Planctomyces sp. SH-PL14: one gene and its partner. The protein of the gene in region 1 binds, or shares a complex with, the protein of each later gene. Links are inferred from orthologs where the notes say so. Each region holds a gene or a part of one and is shown on either strand. Other genes may lie near its edges. The genes, in order: odhB and VT03_RS29655.

Region 1 (11,757 bases):
GACCCGTTCGATCTCGGACTTCTCGAGGTCGAGGCGCCTCTGTTCGGCCGCCTGGCGGGTCATCTTGCGGATCTCCTTCTCGTCCGCCGAGAGCGACGCGTCCTTCTCGATCGACTCGACCGCCTTGTCGAGGCGGGACTGAGCCCCTTCGAGCTTCTCTTTCGCTTCCTTGTCCGCTTCCTTCATCCGCTCGCGGACTTCGGCGTCGAACTTCTCCCGCCGGCTTTCGACGAGAGTCAGCACCCGCTGCTCGGGGCGGCGGCTGCGGAGCGGGGTGTAGTCCTTGACCCCCGCCAGGTCGTCGATGCAGTTCATCACGAAGACGACGTTGTCGAGCAGGAGGTCGGTCTCCTCTTCGATGAACCCGAACAGGCCGTCGTTCAGCATGTCGGCGTCGGCGATGAAGATCGCGTTCACCGGCGGATCGCCGTCCTTCGACTTGATCCGGGCTCCGACGACATGCCGCTCCCCGTCCGGGTTATAGCGGAGGTCGTTGTTGAGGGTCTCGCGGCCCAGGAAGTCGGTCTTGAAGATGTCGCCGTAGGCAACGTAACCGGACGTCTTGCGGCGGGTCTCGAGGAGCGGCGTGAATTCAAACTTGGAGCCGTTCTTCTTCTCGACTTCTCCAGCGAAGACCGCGACGACTTCCTGGAGCCCCTTTGTGACCGGGTCGGCCGCGTTGATCGGCGGGTCCTGCTTCCCGGTCCCCTTGGCCGTCATGAACAGGAACGGCTTGGGCATCTCCGGGAACCGCGGATGCGGGTTGTATTCGTCGAACAGGACATCCGTGATCTGCCACTCGATGCCGAGGGCGTCGAGGAGCGAGGTCGCCTTGCCGCCGAACGCCTTGGGAGCCCCCGGAGGAGCCTGGAACCCCATCATGCCGCCGCCGGGCGAAGGTTTGGGCCGCGTCGGCGCGAGCTGCGGACCGACCCAGATCGGGGCCGGGTCGTCGAAGATCAGGGCGGGACCACCCGCCTGGATGTAGTCGACGAGGTTCTTCATCTCCGGCTCGGTCAGCGACGACGGCATGATCGCGAGCAGGACATTGAATGCGTCCTTCTTGATCGGCTCGTTCGGGCTGACCTTGACGATCTCATACTGCTTCTTGAGCTCCTGGACGAGCTTCCACTCCGGATCGGGGGTGAACGTCTGCATGTTCATCCCGCCGCCGGCCACCTTGGCATCGGTCTCCAGGACGCCGATCTTCATCCGCTCCTGCTTCGAGACCGTGCCGACCGCGCGGGTCATCTCGTACTCGATCGGCGTCCCGCGGGCGAAGTAGGGAATGACGACCTGGTCATACCCGCTCGTGGCGACGAGCCCGAGGAACACGTCTTCCTGCGAGATCCGTCCGCCCGCCTGCGACACGACGCGGCGCGAGGTAATTCCCCACTTGGCGGCCTGTTCCGCTTCCTTCGAGAGCGGATCGACATCGACCACGCGGGCGCTCAGCCGCTTGCCGCCGGCCCGGCCGAACTGCCGCATCAGCCCGAGCAGCTTCTTCCGAACGGGGACGTAGGACTCGGGAACGGTCTTGCTGACGTAGGCGGTCAGCGTGATCGGCTTCTCAGCCGGAACCGCCTTCAGGACTTTCTCCGTCGCGTTGGAGAGCGAATAGAGACGTTCGCCGGTCAGATCGATATCGAACCCGAACTGCCCGGTCACCAGGGCGATCGCGTAGGTCGCGGTCACGGCGGTGACGGTGAGGCTCAGGGCCCGCAGAAGGTACTGCAGCCCCTGCTGCTTGCTCTCGGGGGAGCCGGCCCAGTGCCGGCGGGCGACCATCACGGCGTTGAGATACAGAAAGACCACTACGATCCCGACGAAGTACGCCACGCCGCCGATCGGAATGAGCCCCAGGGTGAAGTCGCCGAGGCGGCCCGGAATGCTGACCGGCTCACGGATGTTGAGCCACGCGAGCAGGCCGATCAGGCCGGGAATCCGGTCGAGGAAGACCGGGACGGCGCACATCGCCGCCCCCAGGACGAAGGCGACCGTGGCACTGCTTGTGAGAGTCGAGGAGAACATCCCGATCGACAGGAGCGCGGCCCCTGTCAGCCAGTAGCCGAAGAAGGTCGAGACGAGCATCCCCCAGTCCGGGGAGCCCAGGATCTCCAGCACGATGACGTGAGTCAGCGAGAAGCCCAGGGTCAGCGTGTACACCGCCAGGACGGCGAAGTACTTGCCGAGGATCACCTCCCAGTCGGTCGCTGGGAGCGTGAAGAGCAACTCGTCCGTCCCCTGCTTCCGCTCGTCCGCCCACACGCTCATCGTAATGGCGGGGATGATGAACAGGAGCAGATAGGGGAAATACGCGCTGAGCTGGTCGAGATCGCACTGGTTGTTCGTGAAGAACTGGTCGTTGTACGCGACGAACGACCCGGCGATCACGAACACGATCATGAACAGGTAGCCCAGCATTCCGGAGAAATAGCTGGACACGTTCCGCTTGAAGATGGCGAGCGTGACGTGGGAACGAAGCATGGCGATTGGAAAATCGGAAGAGGGGGAGGACGGAGAACTCAGCGTGGTGGCCGCGGCCGGTCAGACCCGGCCCCCCGTGAGCTTGCGGAAGCGGACGTCGAGGTCGTGTTCCGACCCCTCCATGTCCGCCACGGAACCGTCCAGGATGATTCGGCCCTGGTTGATCAGGAGGACGCGGCTGCAGACCGCCTTGACCTCGGACAGGATGTGCGTCGAAAGCAGAATCGTCTTCGTCTGCCCGAGGCTGCGGATCAGGTCGCGGACTTCGTGAGTCTGGTTCGGATCGAGACCGCTCGTCGGCTCATCGAGAATCAGGACTTCGGGATCATGGAGCAGCGCCTGGGCCATCCCGACCCGCTGCCGGTACCCGCGGGAGAGTTTCCGGATCGGCTTGCCCCAGACGTCCTTGAGCGAGCACTTCTCCGCCACGAACTCCATCCGCCGCACGAGCGTGGCGGAATCGAGGCCGCGGACCCCGCCGACGTACCGTAGGAGCGACTGCGGAGTCATTTCCGGGTAGAGCGGGCCGTTTTCCGGGAGGTAGCCGAGGATCCGGGCGGCGTCGAGACGGTCGGTCGAGACGTCAAAGCCTCCGATCCGCCCCTTCCCTTCGCTGGGAGCGAGGAACCCGGTCAGGAGCTTCATCGTCGTCGACTTGCCGGCGCCGTTGGGCCCCAGGAAGGCCGCCACCTGCCCCCGCGGAACGGAGAACGTGACGTTCCGCGTCGCCGCGAACGGCCCGTAGAACTTGCTGAGGCCATCCGCCTCAATCATCCCCCCACCGGTGGCGGATTGAATCATTCGCCTTGTCTCCCACGCTGTTGGCCACTGCCGATGGCGAGGGAGACCGCACCAAAATGGCACATGCTCCGAGCCGCCGGCAGACGTCATCCGATGCCGCCTCTGGGACTAAGCGCCAGCCCGACCGCAATTTGCGACCAGCGACCGGATGCCGCGCCGTCCGGAGGCATCATAGGGAATGCATGCGTCATGCCAATGGTTCCGGCCTCCCCCGCGGGAGATGTCCGGAAGACGCGGCGTCCCTACAACGCGGTGTTGCCGCGGACTGGCCCGCTCACAGCGTTTTTGGACATCTCGGACGATCTTCCAGAAAGCCGGCCGCTCAACAAAAACAGCCCCGACGCAGGTCGGGGCCGTCAGTGGACTTCATCGTCGATGCAATGACTACTTGGGACGGCGCGGTGGGGCTTCCACATCGCCCTGGCCAATCCGGTCCCAGGCGTCGCGCGTCGCCCGCTGGGCCCGTTCCCAGTCGAGGCTCGAATGGTCGCGGCGGGTGTCCCAGTTCTGCTGAAGATCGCTCTCGATCTCCTCCCAGGACCTGTCGGGATACTGCACTCGCGACTCCCACCCGTAGCGATAGGCGGGCGCGTACTCGTCGTAGGCGACTTCGTCGTCGTAGTAGGGACGGTCGCGGTACGCCTGCTCCCAGTAGGCCGCTTCGACGGTCGGGTCGACCTCCTCGGCGATCTGCTTCCCCGCGAGGCCCCCGGCGATGCCGCCGATCGCCGCCCCGACGGCGGCTCCCACCGGGCCGGCGACCGCACCGGCCACCGCTCCCGTTGCAGCCCCGCCCACAGCCGCTCCGACTCCCGCTCCCACAGGATGGGCTCCCGGGGCACCAGTGATCGGGTCTTCATTCCGCGCGGCGGCTTCGGCCTTCGTGGATTTCTTGGGTCGTGCCATTGTTCTCTCCTTGGCAAAGGGAGACTCGGCGCGAGTCTCCGTTGGAACAGGGAGACGCAAACGGAATGCCCGCGATCGGCGGGTCGGCTCTTGTCCGTAAACGCTTGAAAGAAATGTGTTTAGAACACTAGCAGGAGGAGCAGAGGATTCATCTCACCGTGATTTGAGCGGTGATCAAGCAGACCTGTGACTTCCGGTCATTCCCGCGTCCTCGCCGGCACGGTTATGCTCGCTCAAACCCAACGTGCCATGGCAGGCTGGGGTCAAGGAGGCCTAGAAACAACACGGCCCCCCTTGCCGCCGGAGGCATTTTCGATGGGGAACCGCGGTCAGCAACGGATGTCCCCTTTGTGGGACCGGCGCTGAGGAGTCCCTCACATCACACCGCTGGCTTTGCAATCCCCGCACGTTGGTGAGGGGGCATACGGCACGGTGTCCGCGCCTGGACACTCGCTCTTTCAGACATCTCTCGACGAGACGGCCTCCGGCGGGCAAAGGGGCGTTGCCCCTCTGCACTCCCCACCAGGGGTGCCCCCTGGACCCCGGCTGGGTGGCGCTATGCCTTAGAAGTGAATCGCCCGCCCGGACACCGCCATCGCCGCTTCCTTCACCGTCTCGGAGAGAGTCGGATGGGCGTGGCAGGTGCGATAAATGTCTTCGCTGCTGGCGCCGAAAGAAATCGCCGCCACGCATTCGGCAATCAGGTCGCCGGCATGCGGGCCAATGATATGGACGCCCAGCACGCGATCCGTCGTGGCATGAGCCAGGACCTTGACCTTGCCGTCGACGGAGCCCATCGCCTTGGCCCGGCCGTTCGCCATGAACGGGAAAGTCCCCTTCTTGTAGGCGACCCCTTCGTCCTTCAGAACGTCCTCGGACTTGCCCACCGTCGCGACTTCGGGATCGGTGTAGACCACCCCCGGAATCGCGTTGTAGTTCACGTGGCCGTAGCCGGTGTAGAGGTGCTCGACCGCGGCGATCCCCTCTTCTTCCGCCTTGTGGGCCAGCATCGCTCCGCCGATGACGTCACCAATGGCGAGGACCTTCGCGACGCTCGTCTGGTAGTGCGGATCGACGGTGATGAAGCCCCGCTTGTCGACCTGCACGCCGGCCGTGTCGAGCCCAAGGTTCTGCGTATTCGGCTTGCGGCCGACGGCAACGAGGACCCGATCACAGACGACCGGATCGGAACCGTCGATCGTCACCTGACACTGCTGGCCGTCGAACTTCGCGCCGGTCACCTTGCAGCCCAGGCGGAACTCGATCCCCTGCTTTTCGAAAATCTTCTTGGCCTCGTTGGCGATCTCCGAGTCCATCCCCGGCAGGATCCGGTCGAGGTACTCGAGGACCGTCACCTTGGAGCCGAGCCGCCGCCAGACCGTTCCGAGCTCCAAGCCGATGTAGCCCGCGCCGATGACGACGAGATGCTTCGGCACTTCGGGGAACGCGAGGGCTTCGGTGCTCGTCCCGATCCGGTCGCCGCTGAGCTCGATCCCCGGGAGGATCGCCGGGACGCTGCCCGTGGCGATGAGGACCGTCTCACAGGTCACTTCCTGGGAGCCGTCTTTCCCGTCGACGACCACCTTGCCGACGCCGTTCAGCCGGCCGTGGCCGAGCAGGCGGGTGATCTTGTTCTTCTTCATCAGCCCGTCGATCCCGGTCGCAAGCTGCCGGACGACCCCTTCCTTGTGCTTCAGCATCGCCGGAAGGTCGAGCTTCACGTTCTCGACGACCACGCCCCGCTGGGAGATGTGGCTCGCCTGCTCGAACAGGTGGCTCGATTCGAGGAGCGCCTTCGACGGGATGCAGCCGACCCGCAGACAGGTCCCGCCGAGAGCCGATTCCGACTCGACGATGGCAACCGTCTTGCCAAGCTGGGCGGCGCGGATCGCCGCCACGTAGCCGCCGGGACCGCCGCCAATCACGACCAGATCAAAGTGGGACATCGAGGGGGGAGGTCTAGGGACGAGGGTCTAGGGACAGGAGGGAGGGAACGTTATGGAACAAAGGGAACGAAAGTCTTCTCTAGACCCTCGTCCCCGGTCCCTCGTCCTTCTCTCTCAAACTTCCAGAATGATACGCGTCGGGTCTTCGGCGACGTCCTTGACCCGCTTCAGGAAGGAGACCGCCTCGCGGCCATCGATCACGCGGTGATCGTAGGTCAGGGCGACGTACATCATCGGCCGGATGACGACCTGCCCGTTCAGGGCGATCGGCCGCTCCACGATGTTGTGCATCCCGAGAACGCCGCTCTGGGGCGGATTGACGATCGGAGTCGAGAGCAGCGAGCCGTAGACACCGCCGTTGCTGATCGTGAAGGTGCCCCCTTCGAGCTCTTCGCGGCCGAGGCGGTTTTCCTGGGCCCGCTTGGCGAAGTCGGCGATCGCCAGCTCGATCTCGGCGAAGCTCATCCGCTCGGCGTTCCGCAGCACCGGGACGACGAGGCCCCGTCCACCGCCGATCGCCACGCCGACGTCGACGTAGTTGCGGAAGACGAGCTCACGGCCGTCTTCGCTGACCTGGGCGCCGACCTGCGGGAACTGATTCAGGGCATCGACGACCGCCTTCACGAAGAAGGACATGTAGCCGATCTTGATCCCGTACTTCTTGGTGAAGAAGTCCTGGTAGCTCTTCCGGAGGCCCATGAGGGCCGACATGTCGATTTCGTTGAACGTCGTCAGGAGGGCGGCGTTGTGCTGGGCTTCGACGAGGCGGCGGGCGATCGTCTGCCGGATCGGCGACATCGGGACGCGGCGCTCTTCGCGGGGGCCCATGCTGGTGAGCGGCGCGGGAGCCGCGGGGCGGCTCGAGGGGGCCGGGACCGAGACCTTGGGTTCGGCCGCCTTCTGGACCTGGACGTCTTCCTTCAGGACTCGCCCGCCCGGGCCGGTTCCCTTGACGTCGTCGGCCTTGAGGCCCTTTTCGTGGAGCGCCCGTTCGGCGGCCGGCATGACGATCTTGTCAGAGGAGGCCGGGCCGTTGCTGCCGGCGTCCTTGGGAGCGGCGGGCTTTCCGGCGTCGGCCGGTTTGGCGGCCGGTTCGATCTGGGCGATGGTCTCGAACTTGGCGGCGGTGTCCCCCTCTTTCTTGAGGATCTTCCGGACGAATCCGGCGGCGGGGGCGGGGACTTCGAAGGTGGCCTTGTCGCTCTCGACCATCACGATGGGCGTTTCCGCCTCAACCCACTGGCCTTCCGGAGCGAACCATTTCCCGATGTAGACCTGGGTGACAGATTCCCCGACATTGGGAACCTGAACATCAACGGGGGCGGCCATTTCGATTCCTTGGATACGGGCGGAGGGCGAGTCGATCCTCGTATCGGCAGGAACGCCCCCGGACTAAACCGCGAGACATCCCCCTTCCAAGCGCCGGATGCGAGGAGTCGCCGCCAACAGTGTAAGGCGGACGTCACTGAAACTCGACATTGCGAGTGGGTTGGGGAAGTCCGCATTGGAACCGATATTGGATCGGCAGGAGTGAATCAAGGCTCTTTGCGGAGATTCTTGCGGGAGAGTTAGTTACGGATGGCTGCGGCGGGCTGGCGTCGTTCAGCGAACGTGAAGGCTGGGGGCGTTCCGCATATCAAGTTGTGGATTTCTTGCGGCCCACCCGGCGGGGCACCGGGGTCCAGGGGGTACCCCTGGTGGGGGATGCAAGGGGGCGAAGCCTCTTTGCCCGCCGGAGGCCCTCTCGTCGAGAGATGTCTGGAGGAGCGGGTGTCCAAACGCGGACAACTTGTCGTATGCCCCCTGACCAACACGCGGGGATTGCAAAGCGGGCGCTGTGATATGGGGGAGTCCTCAACGCCGGTTCCCCAAACCGAACGCCCGTGATTTACCACGGTTCCTCAGAGAAGTGCCTCCGGCGGCAAGGGGGCGTGGCCCCCTTGACCCCAAGCTGCCGTAGCACATTGGGCTTGAGCGAGCACAACCGTGCCGGCGGGCGGGCCGACGAGACTGCATGGGCATCGATATTGCGGCTCTCCCAGACAATCCCATCCGGAGGAACTCACAATGGCGTCCCAGAAACAAAAACAAACGTCGGCCGCTCCCGCAGCCAAGCCGCAGAAGACCGTCAGTCAATGCGACGGCGACGACTGCCGCCTGCCGGTCGAAGAACACTACCGCGGCGAGCCCAAGGAGAGCATCCACCCCGTCGATCCCGGCTCCCTCGAGAAGGAAACACTCGACCGGGACGCCCCGTTCAACAAGACCTACGGAAAGAACTGAGCCGTCGTCGAGACGGCTCAGTTCGCTTGTCTTGGAAAGCTAAGGCGCCTTGACCGGAGCCGGCGTGCCGTTGGAAACGATCCGCCGGGTTGCCGCACGCCGCCGATCCGCCCGCTGGCCCACCGGCCAGGCTCGGACAATCGTGATCCGCGTCGTCCGGAAGACGTCCACCGCCACCGTCATCGCCGGGGCCGTGTTGGGCTCCTGAATGAAGAAAACGAGCGGAATCGCCAGGATCCGCATCACCATGCTCGTGAAGAACAGGATGTGGAACCCCGTGGGCAGCAGGGTCCCATAGCTGACATGGTTCGCCAGCAGCGTGGAGAGAATCTGACCGCAGACGACCGAGGTCGCCCCGCCGACGAGACCCGCAACCGCCGTCCCCGCCGCGATGTACATCGTCCGGTTCTCGACCGGCGAATTCTTGAGCAGGAAACCGTTGTTGCAGATCAGGATCGAGACGTTCAACACGGCATCGAGCATGAACAGCGGCACCAGCATCCACATCGCCGCGTCCGGATCGTGCGGACAGGCGAGGAACGTGAGCATGTTGATCGGCTTCACCAGGATCGACAGGATCAGCACCGGGCGGTTGCCGTACCGCTCCGCCAGCCGGCCAAGCCAGCGGGAGGAGATCGCCCCCCCGACAGCCGCGGTCGTCCACAGGAACAGGACCTGGTAGAGCTTGAGACCGATGTAGTCGAGCAGGAACAGGCTGATGAACGGAGCCCCGATCATCGCCGCCAGGTTCCAGTACGACATGAAGCCGATGTAGCGACGGAACCCGCCGTGCCGGAATGGAGCGGCGAGCGACTTCCAGACCCCCGCTTCACGGGCTGGGGTCACCGGAGGCTCGTCGACCTTGCGGAACATCAGGATGTCGGTCACCCCCAGCAGCGAGCTGGCGGCGATCATGACGGCAAACCCGACGAGGATGTTGGCCTCGTCCTGGGCGAAAAAGAGCGTGCAGGCGAGCAGACACAGCGCCGCGCTCCACTGCATGAAGCGGTGCCGGACTCCCCAGTATTCACTCAGCCCCGACTTCGGGAGATAGTCCCCCATCCACGAGAGCCACAGCGGCGTCCCGAAGTTGAGGAGACTCTGCTCGCAGACGGAAATGAGCAGGAACGCCCACAGCCAGAGCATGCGGGGCGACTCCGGGAACATCCACGGGCCGAAAGCGACCGGGAGGTAGCAGAGCCGCTGGACGATGCACGCCCAGAACCAGAGCGGACGGCGGTATTTCACACGGTTCGCCGCGTGCGCCGCGAGGAACTGCATGAACAGCGTCGCCGAGGGGATCGCTCCCAGGAGCCCGACGTGCAGGCCGCCCCCTCCCAGTGCGCGGCAGAACTGGACCGCCGCGGCCGATGTGGTCAGTTGGGTATAAGCCATGCCCAGGCAGCCGGCCAATATGATGACCCGCTGCGCGACGGGAAGTGTCCACACGGAAGTGAACTCACGAGGAATAACTCCGTCGCAGAATCGAGCTGGAGACGAGGCACAGCCGAGAGCGAGGCGGAGACCGCCGGAAGCGTTTGGTCGCATCCTGCGAACGAATCACACTGTTGCAGACAGCCCGGGACCGATCAAGGACGGGTCGTCCGGCAACGACAAAGACCGCGACGGAAGCGGGACAAGCGGCAGCCGTTGCCGGTTCGCGATTCCGCGGGAATTGCTACCGGTAGTTATCGACAGAATCGCTCCAACCGCCCGAATTCCCGTTTTCGGAATTCCGCGGGACCGCCGACCGGCAGCCTCGGACAGCACGCGGACTGCAGTTCCCGGATTGGCCGTGCCCGCCGAGCGCCGGTAGGATGGACACTGCGTAGGCCTTGCGAAGGAGAGGATCATGGCGGCGAGCATCGTGGCCGGCCGAATGACCGCGGATGAGTTTGTGGAACTGGACCGGATCTCCGATCCAGACATTCACCGGGAACTCATCAACGGAGAAGTGCGGGAATATCCGAACATGACGCACCGCAACGCCCGGCATGCCGAAGCGATCTCCAGAATCAGCCGTGAGCTACTGAACTGGCTGGACACCGATCCCGCTCGGATTGGAACGGTTGCCAGCGGTGAAGCCCGTTGCCGGCTCGTCGCCGAATTCGAAACCCTCGTCGGGCTCGACGTCGCCTACTTCGAGGGACGGCAATTCGTCGATCGCCCGGCGGATATCTCTTATTTCAACGGTCCACCCGTCGTCGCGGTGGAAGTCCTCTCGGCCTCCGACACGCACGAGGACGTCTCGACCAAGATCGAGACCTACCTGACCGCAGGAGTCAAACAGGTCTGGATCGTCGATCCTCGGTACCGCACCGTCACCGTCTTTCGCGGCGATCGTTCGCCCGCTTTGTTCGCAGAAGATCAGGCGTTTCGCGGAGAGCCGGAGCTTCCCGGTTTCCAGCCGATGGTCCGATCGTTCTTCGGCAGCCGGTGACGGTCTTCTAAGAAGGGGCTCTCCAGTCCCCGCGCCGTGACGCGGTTGACGAATGACCGCGGCCTCCCAATTGGCCACCGCAGCGCCGCTTACAGATCGCCGGGGCTGGCAATCCCGTGATCGAACAGCTTCCGCTGCTCTTTCAGGGCGGCGATCCGGTCGGCCGGCTTGGAAGCCGCCTCCAGGAGAACACAGCCGGCGTACTTCGTGTCGACCAGAAGCCGCAACAGCTTGGCGAACGGGTACTTGGGATCGTCCAGCTCCCGCACATGGACCGTATGGCCGAAACGCTTCCGGACCAGGGCAAAGTTGGCTTCGAGCCCCTCCCCCTTCAGGTCGTCCATGTTGCTGTTCCAGCAGACCGCCACGCTCGGATGGTCGGCCACCTGCATGATCGCGGCGATGGTTGGGAGTTCGGCGCACTGGCCGTGGACTTCCAGCCGGACCTGCTGCCCCAGGTCGGCGGCGAACTTCCCCAGCTCATTCAGCGACCGGCCGATCTGCTCGATCGTCTTCTCCCGCGGGACGTCCGGATAGAACCGGTCCGGCTTGACCTTCACCCCGCTCGTGCCGATGTCATGGCTGAGCTGGAGAAACGCCTTCGAGGCGTCGATCGCCTTCTTGACGACCTCCGGGTTCGGATCGTCGAACCGCTCGTTGCTGCCGGGGCCGACACACTCGATCGGCGAATCCGCCAGCCGCTTCCGGATCTCCTTCCGCTCGGCGGCGGACAAGGACGGCTCCACTCCGTGGGCGTGCGTCGTCCGGAGCTCGACCGCCTGGAGCCCCGTCTGCTCGCAGTTCCGGAGCAGCGTCCCGAGGTCCCAGTCCGCTCCCCACATGTAGGTGACGAGCCCGAACTTGATCGCCCTGGCGGGCTCAGCGGTCCAGCCG
Region 2 (12,190 bases), 7.2 Mb from region 1 along the record:
GAGTGCAGAGGGGCAACGCCCCTTTGCCCGCCGGAGGCTTGGCCGTCGGGAGATGTCTGAAGGAGATCGTGTCCAGACGCGGACAACGTGCCGGATGCCCCTCACCAACCTGCGGAGATTGCAAAGCCAGCTGTGTGATGTGAGGGAGTCCTCAACGCTGGTCCCACAAGGGGGACGTCCGTTGTGTCCCACGGTTCCTCATGGAAGTGCCTCCGGCGGCAAGGGGGCGGGGCCCCCTTGACCCCAGGCTGCCGTCGCACGTTGGGTTTGAGCTATGGGAGTCGTGCCGGCACGCAGGTTGTTCGAGCGGCAATGAAAAGACCCCTCGGCGAATGTTCGCCGAGGGGTCGAAGGATTCATCGCGATGAAGCGACCCGCTTACGCCTTCACGCCCGGCATCGCCACCGGAGCGACCGGGAGATCCGTCCAGGCATATTCCGACGGGCCCAGCTTCGTCTCCGACTTGAGCAGGTCCTCCCAGGTGATCCGCTTGCCCGTGTAAGCAGCTTCGCGGCCCAGGATCGTCATCAGCGTGCTGTTGACCATGTACGCGCCATTGTTGATCGGCTCACCCTTCCGGATCGCCGCGAACAACGCGTTGTGCTCCAGCTGATACATATCGCCGCCGAGCTTGTCCGAGCTCCACGGCTTCTCCCCTTCGATCCGGGCCTTGTCGCTCTGGATGTGGCAGAGTCCCTTGGTCCCATAGATCGTGTCGGAGACGTCCGGATAGCACCCGGCCTGCTGACGGCACCGGCCAAACCCGCGAACGCCGTCGTCGTACTCGTATTCGACCGCGAAGTGGTCGTAGATGTGGCCGTACGCGGCATCGGTCCGGGTCTGACGACCCCCGGTCGCCGAGGCGGCAATCGGAGCCTTGTCGCCGACGGCCCAAGCCATCTTGTCGACGCTGTGGATCGCCTGCTCGGAGAGGTGATCCCCCGAGAGCCACGTGAAGTACAGCCAGTTCCGCATCTGCCACTCGACGTCCGACCACCCCTCCTTGCGGCCGTGGTTCCACAGGCCGCCGGTGAAGTAGCTGCACCGCATCGCGACGACATCGCCGATGTCGCCGGCGTGCACCCGCTGCATCGCCTCCCGGATCGCCGGGTGGTACCGCCAGCACAGGCCGGAAACGACGTTGAGCTTCTTCTCCTTCGCCTTCTCGCACGAGGCGAGGACCGACAGCGAGCCGGGGACGTCCACGGCGATCGGCTTTTCGGCGAAGATGTGAATCCCCTTCTCGACCGCGGCCGCGATCTGGGCCGGGCGGAAGTGCGGCGGCGAGGCGAGCAGGACGACGTCGACCCCGCTGTCGATCAGCTTCTGATAGCAGTCGAAGCCGACGAACTTGTGATCGTCCGCGACGTCGACCTTGTCCTTGAGGTCCTTCTGACCGCTCAGGATCGTGACGCACTGGTTGAGGCGGTCGTCGAAGGCGTCGGCCACCGCGACGAGCTTGACGTTCGGGTCGGCCCGCAGAGCCTGGCTGGCGGCGCCGGTCCCCCGGCCTCCGCAGCCGACGAGGCCGACCTTCAGGACATCGCTCCCCGCGGCGTGGACCGCCGAAGCGGCGCCGAACGAGGAAAGCAAGCCGCCGCTGAGCGCCAGTCCCGTGGACGTTTTCATGAACTCCCGGCGGGATCGGTTCTCAGACGGTTTCACTTCGGACATGCGGACTTCTCCACAAAACAAGACGGACAATTTCGGACAACGCGTCGCTTCAACACAACGTCGCTGAGGACCCCACCGCAGCGGGGGCGAGCAAAACCAGTGTAAACGGCGCGAGGCGGGAAGTCACCGGTATCGAATCTTTCCGATGGGTGCGGTCCGCCCGGCGGTGACGCTTGGCAGGCGCGGCGGTGGTGTCGATCATAAGGCCGACGCTCACTGCTGCGACCCGGCCGCGCCTCGCCGGTCGCCCCGCAAGGAAAGGAACTCCCGACCGTGGCTGACATCGACGACAGCGCCGCACCGTTCGACCTCGCTTCGCTGGGACTGACCGTTGCCGAAGTCCACCGCAACCTCTCCCCCTCCGTCCTGTACGAAGAAGCGATCCGCCACGAGCCGGGAACGACCATTTCCGATACCGGGGCCCTGATCGCCTACTCCGGGAAGAAGACCGGCCGGTCTCCGAAGGACAAGCGCGTCGTCCGGCATCCGGAGTCGGAGCGGGATGTCTGGTGGGGACCGGTCAACTTCCCGCTCGATGAGATCACGTTCGCCATCAACCGCGAACGGGCGATCGACTACCTCAACACACGGCCGCGGCTCTATGTCGTCGATGGCTACGCCGGCTGGGATCCCGCGACGCAGATCAAGGTCCGGGTCGTCTGTGCCCGGCCCTACCACGCGTTGTTCATGCACAACATGCTGATCCGGCCGACGGACCAGGAGCTCCGGACGTACGGGCAGCCGGACCTGGTGATCCTGAACGCCGGCCGCTTCCCGGCGAACCGCTTCACGACCGGCATGACCTCGACCACGAGCGTCGACCTGAGCCTGGAGAAGAAGGAGGTCGTGATCCTGGGGACGGAGTACGCCGGCGAGATGAAGAAGGCGGTCTTCACGTACATGAACTACGCGATGCCGCGGTCGGGCATCCTCTCGATGCACTGCTCGGCGACGGCGGACCGCGCAACGGGGGACTCGGCAGTCCTGTTCGGCCTCTCGGGGACCGGCAAGACGACGCTTTCGGCGGATCCGAAGCGGGACCTGATCGGCGACGACGAGCACTGCTGGTCCGATACCGGGGTCTTCAACATCGAGGGGGGCTGCTACGCCAAGGCGGTCTACCTGACCCGTGAGGCGGAGCCGCAGATCTTCGACGCGCTCCGGTTCGGCGCGGTCCTCGAGAACGTGGTCTACGACAAGGCGCACCACCACGTCGATTTCGGGAACACGAGCATCACGGAGAACACCCGCGGGGCGTATCCGATCGAGTTCATCCCGAACGCCAAGGTCCCGTGCATCGCCGGGCATCCGAAGCACCTCATTTTCCTGACGTGCGACGCCTTTGGCGTGCTGCCGCCGGTGGCCCGCCTGACCCCGGAACAGGCGGAGTATCACTTCATCAGCGGATACACGGCCAAGGTGGCGGGGACGGAAGTCGGCGTGAAGGAGCCCGAGGCGGTCTTTTCCCCGTGCTTTGGCGGGCCGTTCCTGGTGTGGCATCCGGGGAAGTACGCCGAGCTGCTCTCGGACAAGATCCGCCGGCACGGTGCGGATGTGTGGCTGGTCAATACGGGATGGTCCGGCGGGCCGTACGGAGTCGGAGCCCGGATGAAGCTCGGCTACACGCGGGCCATCATCGACGCCATCTACAGCGGTGAACTGCGGGACGCTCCGACGAAGGTCGACCCGACATTCGGCATTCACACCGTCCTCAAGTGTCCCGGTGTGCCGGACGCGGTTCTCGATCCTCGGACGACCTGGCCGGACAGTGCCGCCTACGATGCGGCGGCGGCCGATCTCGCCAAGCGGTTCCATGCCAACTTCGCCCGCTTCAAGGACGGAGTGCGGCCGGCGGTGATCGAGGCGGGACCGCGGTAAGACGCCGTGAGAGCCGCGGTTCCGCGAAAGGGGCTCTTCTCTGCGGTCGATTATGCATTCGCGGGAGCCATCCGCTGCTCGATTCGAGTAGCGAATGCTGCTCCCGCGATGGGATTCGGCGGGCCAATACAGACCGATTCCCGATGAAAATACCCAGGCGGCAGATTCCGCAAGGTCGTCCCAGGCTTCCCGTTTCGACATTGATTTCCGCTGGGCGGTCCCCTATGGATTCCACAGTAGAGGTTCCTGCTCGATGGGAATGACGCCGGGTTTTCGCGTGGAAATCCGCCTCTTCTCCCGCATCCGCGTACCACCATGGCCGTCCCCGCCACGATCTCTCCCCAGCTCAGCAGCCAAAGTCTCTCCTACATCGAAAGCCTGTACGCCGACTACACGGCCGGCAAGACCGACGCGGTTCCGGCCGAGTGGCAGGCCTACTTCCATGAGCTGAGCAACGGTCACGCGAACGGGACGACGACGACGACCTGGTCCGACCAGCCGCCGTTCCCGCAGCACAGCATCTTCAACCCTCCCGGGGCCGGGGCCGCGAAGCAGGACTTCCGCGACGAGCAGCGGATGGGAGCCGCCGCCCAGCAGGAGCGGCTGGACGACCTGATCCGCAACTACCGCGTCATGGGCCACATGGCGGCCTCGCTCGACCCGCTCGGGACGGTCCGCCCCGCCCCGCCGGAGCTCGATCCGGCCAACTACGGATTCACGAAAGAAGACGAGAACCGCGAGTTCTCCACCTACACGATGGGTGGTCCGGACGTCCGGACCCTCGGGCACATCGTCCACTGGCTCAAGCAGACGTACTGCCGGTCGATCGGCGTGCAGTACATGCACATCAACAACTCCAAGGTCCGCGACTGGCTCAAGGAGCGGATGGAGTCGACGGGGAACCGGGCCAAGCTCAGCCGGGACGAGCAGAAGCGGATTCTTGAGCGTCTCTGTGACGCGGAGCTCTTCGAGGAGTTCATCTCGGTCAAGTTCCAGGGAGCCAAGAGTTTTTCGCTGGAAGGGGGCGAGGCCCTCATCCCGATGCTCGACATGGCGATCGAGCGGGCCGGTGAAGAAGGGGTCCGCGAGATCGTCATCGGGATGGCCCACCGCGGCCGCCTGAACGTCCTCGCGAACATCATGGGGAAGAACCCGCGGCAGATTTACCGCGAGTTCATGGACCAGGATCCCAAGCTCCACTACGGCCGCGGCGACGTGAAGTACCACATGGGGTACAGCACGAACTACACCGCGAAGAACGGCAACCGGGTCCACCTGTCGCTCTGCTTCAACCCCAGCCACCTCGAATACGTCAACACGGTGGCCCAGGGGCGCATGGCGGCCAAGATGGACCGCTTCAAGGACTTCGACCGCCGCAACGGCTGCGTGTTCCTGATCCACGGGGACGCGGCGTTCATCGGCGAAGGGATCGTGCAGGAGACGCTGAACCTCTCGCAGCTCGAGGGCTACAAGGTCGGCGGGACGATCCACATCATCATCAACAATCAGGTCGGCTTCACGACCGATCCCTCCGACGCCCGCTCGACGGAGTACGCCTCCGACATCGCCAAGATGCTGGAGATCCCGATTTTCCATGTGAACGGCGAAGATCCGGAAGCGGTCGCCCAGGTCGTTCGTCTCGCAATGGACTTCCGCAAGGAGTTCCAGCGGGATGTCGTGATCGACATGTACTGCTACCGTCGTCGCGGTCACAACGAAAACGACGAGCCCGAGTTCACGCAGCCGCTGATGTACAAGAACATCAAGCAGCGGCCGTCGGTGTTCGACGCCTACCTCAAGGGGCTCAAGTACCTGACGAAGGAGGAGTCGGACTCGATCGAGGCGGAGCGGAAGGCGAAGCTGGAAGCGGAGCTCCAGGCCGCGAAGGCAGAGGACTTCAAGCGCGAGTTCCACCACATGGGGGGGATCTGGGCGCACTTCACCGGGGGCCTGGCCTCGAATGCCGACAACCCGGTGACATCGCTCGACCGCCTCAAGGCGATGGATCTGCTGCAGGCGGTGTCACAGGCGCCGTCCGGCTTCACGCCGCATCCGAAGGTCGCCCGCGTTCTCGACGGCCGGCGGAACATGGCGGCCGGCAAGCAGCCCCTCGACTGGGGCGGCGCCGAGATGCTGGCTTACGCCTCGATTGTGGCGGACGGCCACCGGCTCCGCATGACCGGTCAGGACGTCCGCCGCGGCACGTTCAGCCATCGGCATGCGGTTCTGACCGACTACGAGAACGGGACGCCTTACCCGCTGCTGTCGAATATCTCGAAGGACCGCGGCCGGGTGGCGATGTTCAACAGTCCGCTCTCCGAGGCGGGAGTGCTGGGCTTCGAGTATGGCTACAGCCTGGACATGCCCGAGGGCCTGACGGTCTGGGAAGCGCAGTTCGGCGACTTCGCCAACGCGGCCCAGGTGATCATCGATCAGTTCATCTCGAGCGCGGAGGACAAGTGGGACCGCCTGAGCGGTCTCGTGATGCTCCTGCCGCACGGTTATGAGGGACAGGGGCCGGAGCACTCAAGTGCCCGGCTGGAGCGGTTCCTGAGCCTGGCCGCGGACGACAACATGCAGATCGTCCAGCCTTCGACCCCGGCTCAGTTCTTCCACATGCTTCGCCGGCAGGTGAAGCGGAAGTGGAAGAAGCCGCTCGTCGTCATGACGCCGAAGCAACTCCTCCGCTGGCCCGCCTGCATCTCGTCGCTCGACGACATCACGCACGGTTCGTTCCAGTCGGTCATTGGCGATCCGGTGGCGGAGGCCAAGGCCGGAGAGGTGAAGCGGATCCTGCTCTGTTCAGGCCGTGTGTACTACGACCTGGTCGACCAGCGGGCGAAGGCGGAGCGGAGCGACGTGGCGATCATCCGCGTCGAGGAGCTTTATCCGGTTCCTGAGGCGGCGCTGAAGCAGGCGCTCGCTCCTTACAAGGACGGGATTTCGGCGATCTGGGTGCAGGATGAGCCGGAGAACATGGGGGCCTGGCGGTTCCTTCGCGTGATGCTTGGGGAGAAGCTGTTCAAGCGGTTCCCGTTCTATTACGTGTCTCGTTCGCCGTCTCCGAGTCCGGCGGTTGGTTCGGGCCGGATGCACAAGGATGAGCAGGCGGAGATTCTGGGCCGTGCGTTTATGTGATTTGAGTGTTTGATGAACAGGACCCGTCGTTTGCCGTTGTGGTGGACGACGGGTTTTTGTTTGCGCGGGTGAATAAAACCGGGGTCCAGGGGGCTACCCCTGGTGGGGGATGCAAGGGGGCCACGCCCCCTTGCCCGCCGGAGGCCTGGCCGTCGAGAGACGTCTGAAGGAGATCGTGTCCAAACGCGGACAACGTGCCGTATGCCCCCTCACCAACCCGCGGGGAGTGCAAAGCGAGCGGTGAGTCCTCAACGTCGGTTCCACAAAGGGGACGCCCGTTGTTTACCACGGTTCCTCATCGAAAATGCCTCCGGCGGCAAGGGGGCGTGGCCCCCTTGACCCCAGGCTGCCGTCGCACAATGGGTTTGAGCGAACAGCACTTCGCCGGCGAGGACGGTGTTCGCGCGACCTCAGGCTGCTTCCATCCGCCGCTCGAGCTCCGCCGTCAGCGCCTTGTGACAGACCACAAACGCTCCCACTCCGTCCTCATCCGTCACATACGCCTGAATCAGCGCCGTCTCCCACATGTCATCCCCGGCCGCCCCATGCCGCTCCGCCAGCGCCGACCGCACCGACGCCACCGCATCGCCGCCAAAGAAACCGTGCAGCACCGCCACGGTGTCGTCGACGCACTCGACGAGCAGCGTCTCCACCACCCCGCCCAGCACCTCGAGCTTCGCCGCGTCGGCATCGATCGACACCCGGCGGATTCCCCGCTTGATCGACGCCGGAGTGTTCAGCTCCGGAGCGTCCTCCAGGGCATCCGCGGCGAAACGGGAGAAGAGATCCGCCAGCGTCGTCTCGCCGACATAGATCCCCGCAAGTTCAAAGGCGTTTCCGGAAGCGGCAGACATCGTGACCTTGGAGTAGACAAAGGAAACTGCAAAGAACGGAACCGGAACATCCCGGCCGCTCACTTCTGTATGTCGATCTTGGCCCACACCGGCCGCTCGCGGTCCCCCGTGATCCCCAGCCGCTGCAGCGTCGCCGAGACATCGGGCTTCACGAAGTCCCGGAACCGCCCGCCGTTGTTGACGTGCACCGTGATCCGCTTGTCGAAATCGACGAGCTCCGGCGTCAGCCACAGCGTCGACCGCCGGCCGGGATTCGAGACGTAGATCGTCCCCCCCGCCGTGATCTTCCCCGAGACCGTCATCGGCGTGATCTTCGCCCCCGGCGAGTCCCACAGCGGCGGCCGCAGAATGTCGGCCGGGAACGCCGAACAGGTGAGCCAGCCGAACTCGTTATCGGTTACGCGGAGCGTGCTCGCTTCGAACGTCCCCCGGTCTTTCAGCGGAGGGCGGCGGACGGTCTCGAGCCAGTCGAACAGCCGCGGAAGCTCCTCGCGGTAGTTCTCGTAGCCGCGGGCCTTGAAGTCGCAGATCGTCACATCCTGCTTGACCCGCATCCGGTTGAGGTCCCGGGCGTTGTCCTGGCGGACGCCGGGAGACTCCCGCTCTCCGGAGACGACGTACCACGCAATGTCCTGGGCGTTCTCATAGAGGTGCGACGATGACCGGTAGCTGTGCCCGCAGATCGGCACCGCCCCCGCGAACAGGTCCGGGGTCGCGGTCGCCATGTCGAACACCGCGTCGCCGCCGGCGCCGTGTCCGGCGATCGTCACCCGGTCGGAGTCGATCGAGAACCGCTTCCGCGCGTGCAGCAGCGTTTCGATAATCGCCCGGTGGGCCTCGGGCGAGTGGCTGTAGGCGGTCTCGCCGTCGGCGAAGTAATGCGGGGCCAGCACGATGTAGCCGCGGCGGATCGCCCAGCCATCGGGCCCGCCATCGCCGGCACCCGCCCACCAGCGGAGCTCGTCTTCCGGAGTCTTCCCCACGTCGTGCAGGACGACGATCGCCGGGTAGCGATGACGGGGAGAGTATTCGGGCGGAAGGATGGCGGAGTACTTGACCGGAGCGCCGACGTTCATCGGCTCCGTGATCGCGACGTCGTGGACCGTGCGGGGCTGCGTGGAGACCGGCTCGAATGGCAGCGGGAGCTGCGGAACCATCTGGACCAGCTTCTCGACCGTCAGGTTCTCGACTCCCCTCAGCTCTTCGAACAGCTCCTCCTGGCGGGGAGGATTCCGCTCCGCCCGCAGGGCTTCGAGGGCCAGGAACCGCGCGTTCCACAGGCGGACCGCGTCCTGGATCTCGAGACCGGCCGCGGCGTCTCCCAGCACCCAGCCGGAATAGGCGAGGGCCAGCTGCTGCTTGGGAGTCAGGTCGGGATCCCGCTCCGAGCGGACGAACGTCGCCAGCCGCGGCAGCGTCTCGTAGTGCAGCTCGTCCGCGAGCTGCGAGCGGAGCGGCCGGAGCCGGTCCGCCAGCTCCGGCTCGACCTTGGCCTGAAGCTCGTCGAGCCGCATCAGGATCCGGTTGCGGGAGTCGAGAGCGGCGTCGTAGGTGGCCAGGATCTCGTCCGCCTGCCGGACGATCTCGGCGCTGATCCCGTCGCGGGGGAAGACCCGGGCGTATTCGTAAGCCAGGGCATGCTGCCCCGCCGCGATCCGCCGCTGGATCTCGTTGATTCCTTTGAGCGCGAACCCCTCGGCAATCTGCGGCCGGAGAGAATCGGCCCAGTCCTTGAGTGACGGAAAGTCCTGGACGGCGTTCTGCAGCTCGCTGTCCGCCTCCGGATACATCTGGGCCTGAATGAAGAGGAGCACGACCGCTTTGCGGTCCTGTTCGTTCTTGGGGTCGATCCCGAGTTCGAGGACCGATCTGAGGGTCTCGACCGGGAGCGAGCTCGGGAGGACCGCGAACTCCCAGCTGTAGTCGAGCCCTTCGACTTTGACGGCATCCGGCGAGATTTCCGTGATCCCCAGCGAGATCGCGAGGTCCTTGTTCCGGACCGTCAGCGTCACCATCCCATGGCCGGTGTCGTTGAAGGGCCGGACATCGCGGAACCCGCCGATTACCTCCGGCCCGCTCGTTCGCCCGGTCTTCCGCTGCGGAATCTTGATCCGGACCCGACCGGCGAGGTCGTCCACTTCCTTGAGGTCCGCCACCCGTTTCCAGGGGACGAAGTACTGGCGGACCTCGTCGTCGATCATGACGAAGGGGTTGCTGACGGTCGGGCCGGCGTTGTTCTGCTGGGCGGTCCGGTTGTTGAGCCCCGGAACCCGGCTGGCGATCCCCCGGTAGATGAGGCCGTTCTTGAGCCGCACCGTGTCGGCGGACGCGGAACTCCCCGCAAGGAGCGACGCGACGAGCAGGAGCGCCGGGAGGGAGACGCGATCGATCACGGACCGGATACCTCGGGATCGTTCACTCCGGTGTCGACTCGTCGACACCGATTCGGGCAGAGAGCGGAAGAACGGCGGCGGGATCAGGGGAGGTCGGAACGGGGAACGGGGCTGGCAGGAGGATCGATCGAAACCATCGGCCGCGGGGGCGCGGCCGTCCCCGACATGATCGAATCCTCCCGCCGCGAATACCAGAAAAATTCCGGGCAACCGCTTCCGCCGCGACGACCCGTTTCCCTTGCCCAAGGCTCACAGTCGGAACAGCTTTCCCGACGCGTCGCGGATGAGGCCTCTTCACGCGGTATGAAGCGGACGTCAAGAAGAACTTAAGTTTCGCTGTGGCAAGGGCTTCGACCTGGTCGGATTCAGCTCGATTTCAGGCAATCGCGCGGAACCTCGCTCCCCGCGCCGCGATTCAGGTCCAGCTTCGCGAATACGGGCAAGCCGCCAGGTCACGGGCGTCTTTTCATTCTTTTCTATGAAGGCAGGAGCATGCGCACTCGAGTCGGACAACGGGGTTTCACACTCATCGAATTGCTGGTCGTCATCGCCATCATCGCCGTCCTGGTGGCGATTCTCCTCCCGGCCGTGCAGCAGGCGCGGGAAGCGGCCCGTCGCAGCACCTGCAAGAACAACCTCAAGCAGATCGGGCTGGCTCTCCACAACTACGAGTCCGCCTACAAGCGGTTCCCGAGCGGCGGGAAAGGGATGGATGCCGTCGCCAGCACGACGCAGGCTTCGAGCCTGAAGATCGGCTCGGTCGGATACGCGCCGAACTGGGACGGCACCGCCGGCAAGTACGGCGTCGGAGTCGATCCGCACTCGACGCTGACCTCGCTGCTTCCCTACGTCGACCAGGCGCCGGTCTACAACACGATGTCGCTGGCTCTCCCCTACAACTCCACGCTCGGCACCGTCGGGGCCCGGAACAAGGATGCGACCTCGACCAAGGTCGCGGCGTTCCTGTGCCCCAGCAACGGGGTCTATGTCGACGATGCGGCCGGTTTCGGGCAGACCGACTACGCTCCCACGGTCTTTACCGACGTCGAGACGACCGACGGCAGCACGACGCTCGGCCAGAGCCGGCCTCCCGTCCCTGGTTCGTCCACGACGGCGCTTGGCCGGCGTCCAGGCGCTCTCGCTCTCGGGGGAACGGCGATGGGGCTGCTCGTCGACGGTACGAGTAATACCGTGGCGATTGCGGAGTCCGCCGGCCGGGAATGGGCCGTCGCCAACAGCAGCAGCAACTTCGGCTTTGGTGCGGATCCCTACAGCGGGAACACGGTCCTGGGGGTCGTGACCGCCGACACGTGCGGAGGAAACCGCTGTCCGAACCGCTGGGGCGAGCCGGCGAGCGGAATGGGAGTGACCGGGGGATGCGGCAACTCGGCCGCCACGCCGGGGTCGACTTTCAATCCGGGCCGGCTCATCAACAACCACAACCGGCCGACCGGCGGGAATGTGGCGGCCGTCGCTCCGGACACCGCCGCCAGCCTCTGGTCGACGCGGGACTGCGGCCCCAATGACGAGATGTTCAGCTTCCACACCGGCGGGATCCAGGCCGTGTTCGCTGACGGGGCCGTGCGGTTCCTGTCTGAGAACACGGACGCCTCCGTCGTCGCCCGGCTCATTGCCCGGGCTGATGGGGAGCAGGTCGATCTGCCGTCCACCAACTGAAGCCGTTCTTCAAAACGACACAGTCTTTTTGCAGCGGAGGCTCTGTCTAAGCGCCGGCCACCGCACCCGACGACGGGGGCGGTGGCCGGTTCGATCACCTTAAGAGAAAGAGAGAAAATCTCCAGAAGTCCCGATTTTCAAGGATGCGTTCAGGAAATGATCAGGTTACGTTAACGCTCTCTTCTTGTTGAATTAACGTTCCGTTCATTTCTCATTTCTGGAGGTTCGCTATGGGACGGTCTCGTCGAGGTTTTACTCTCATTGAGCTGCTGGTGGTCATTGCGATCATCGCAGTGCTGGTGGCGATTCTGCTGCCGGCCGTGCAGCAGGCACGGGAAGCGGCTCGCCGCAGCACCTGCAAGAACAATCTGAAGCAGTTGGGACTGGCTCTCCACAACTACGAGTCCGCCTACAAGCGGTTCCCGTCGGGTGGCGAAGGAACGGACTGGACCGGGACCGCCGCGTCGTACCTCGTGAACCCCGGGTATCCGATGCCGCCGATGGCGGGCACCCAGATGGGAACGGCGTTCGATACGCACTCGACATTCACGTCGCTGCTGCCGTACTTCGACCAGG

The links.
Region 2: odhB (region 1) and VT03_RS29655 share a complex: the UniProt entries of both Bacillus subtilis proteins name them as parts of the 2-oxoglutarate dehydrogenase (OGDH) complex. The link is inferred for Planctomyces sp. SH-PL14 from one-to-one orthologs.

What each region holds. Positions count from the first base shown.
Region 1 is NZ_CP011270.1:501,871-513,627, forward strand. Bases 5,363-8,292 are described here. They hold odhB (2-oxoglutarate dehydrogenase complex dihydrolipoyllysine-residue succinyltransferase), read right to left. Parts: upstream 7,470-8,292; coding sequence 6,255-7,469; downstream 5,363-6,254. Other genes in these bases: lpdA (dihydrolipoyl dehydrogenase), read right to left, coding at 5,363-6,140; VT03_RS02165 (hypothetical protein), read left to right, coding at 8,208-8,292. Also shown: VT03_RS02140 (Gldg family protein), read right to left, coding at 1-2,487; VT03_RS02145 (ABC transporter ATP-binding protein), read right to left, coding at 2,548-3,288; VT03_RS02150 (hypothetical protein), read right to left, coding at 3,673-4,194; more of lpdA, read right to left, coding at 4,758-5,362; more of VT03_RS02165, read left to right, coding at 8,293-8,423; VT03_RS02170 (MFS transporter), read right to left, coding at 8,463-9,818; VT03_RS02175 (Uma2 family endonuclease), read left to right, coding at 10,276-10,863; VT03_RS02180 (sugar phosphate isomerase/epimerase family protein), read right to left, coding at 10,953-11,757. UniProt on the Bacillus subtilis protein: E2 component of the 2-oxoglutarate dehydrogenase (OGDH) complex which catalyzes the second step in the conversion of 2-oxoglutarate to succinyl-CoA and CO(2).
Region 2 is NZ_CP011270.1:7,700,890-7,713,079, forward strand. The notes cover bases 3,528-6,890. They hold VT03_RS29655 (2-oxoglutarate dehydrogenase E1 component), read left to right. Parts: upstream 3,528-3,867; coding sequence 3,868-6,690; downstream 6,691-6,890. Other genes in these bases: pckA (phosphoenolpyruvate carboxykinase (ATP)), read left to right, coding at 3,528-3,552. Also shown: VT03_RS29645 (Gfo/Idh/MocA family protein), read right to left, coding at 379-1,674; more of pckA, read left to right, coding at 1,948-3,527; VT03_RS29660 (hypothetical protein), read right to left, coding at 7,101-7,544; VT03_RS29665 (hypothetical protein), read right to left, coding at 7,604-9,937; VT03_RS29670 (DUF1559 domain-containing protein), read left to right, coding at 10,430-11,614; VT03_RS29675 (DUF1559 domain-containing protein), read left to right, coding at 11,845-12,190. UniProt on the Bacillus subtilis protein: E1 component of the 2-oxoglutarate dehydrogenase (OGDH) complex which catalyzes the decarboxylation of 2-oxoglutarate, the first step in the conversion of 2-oxoglutarate to succinyl-CoA and CO(2).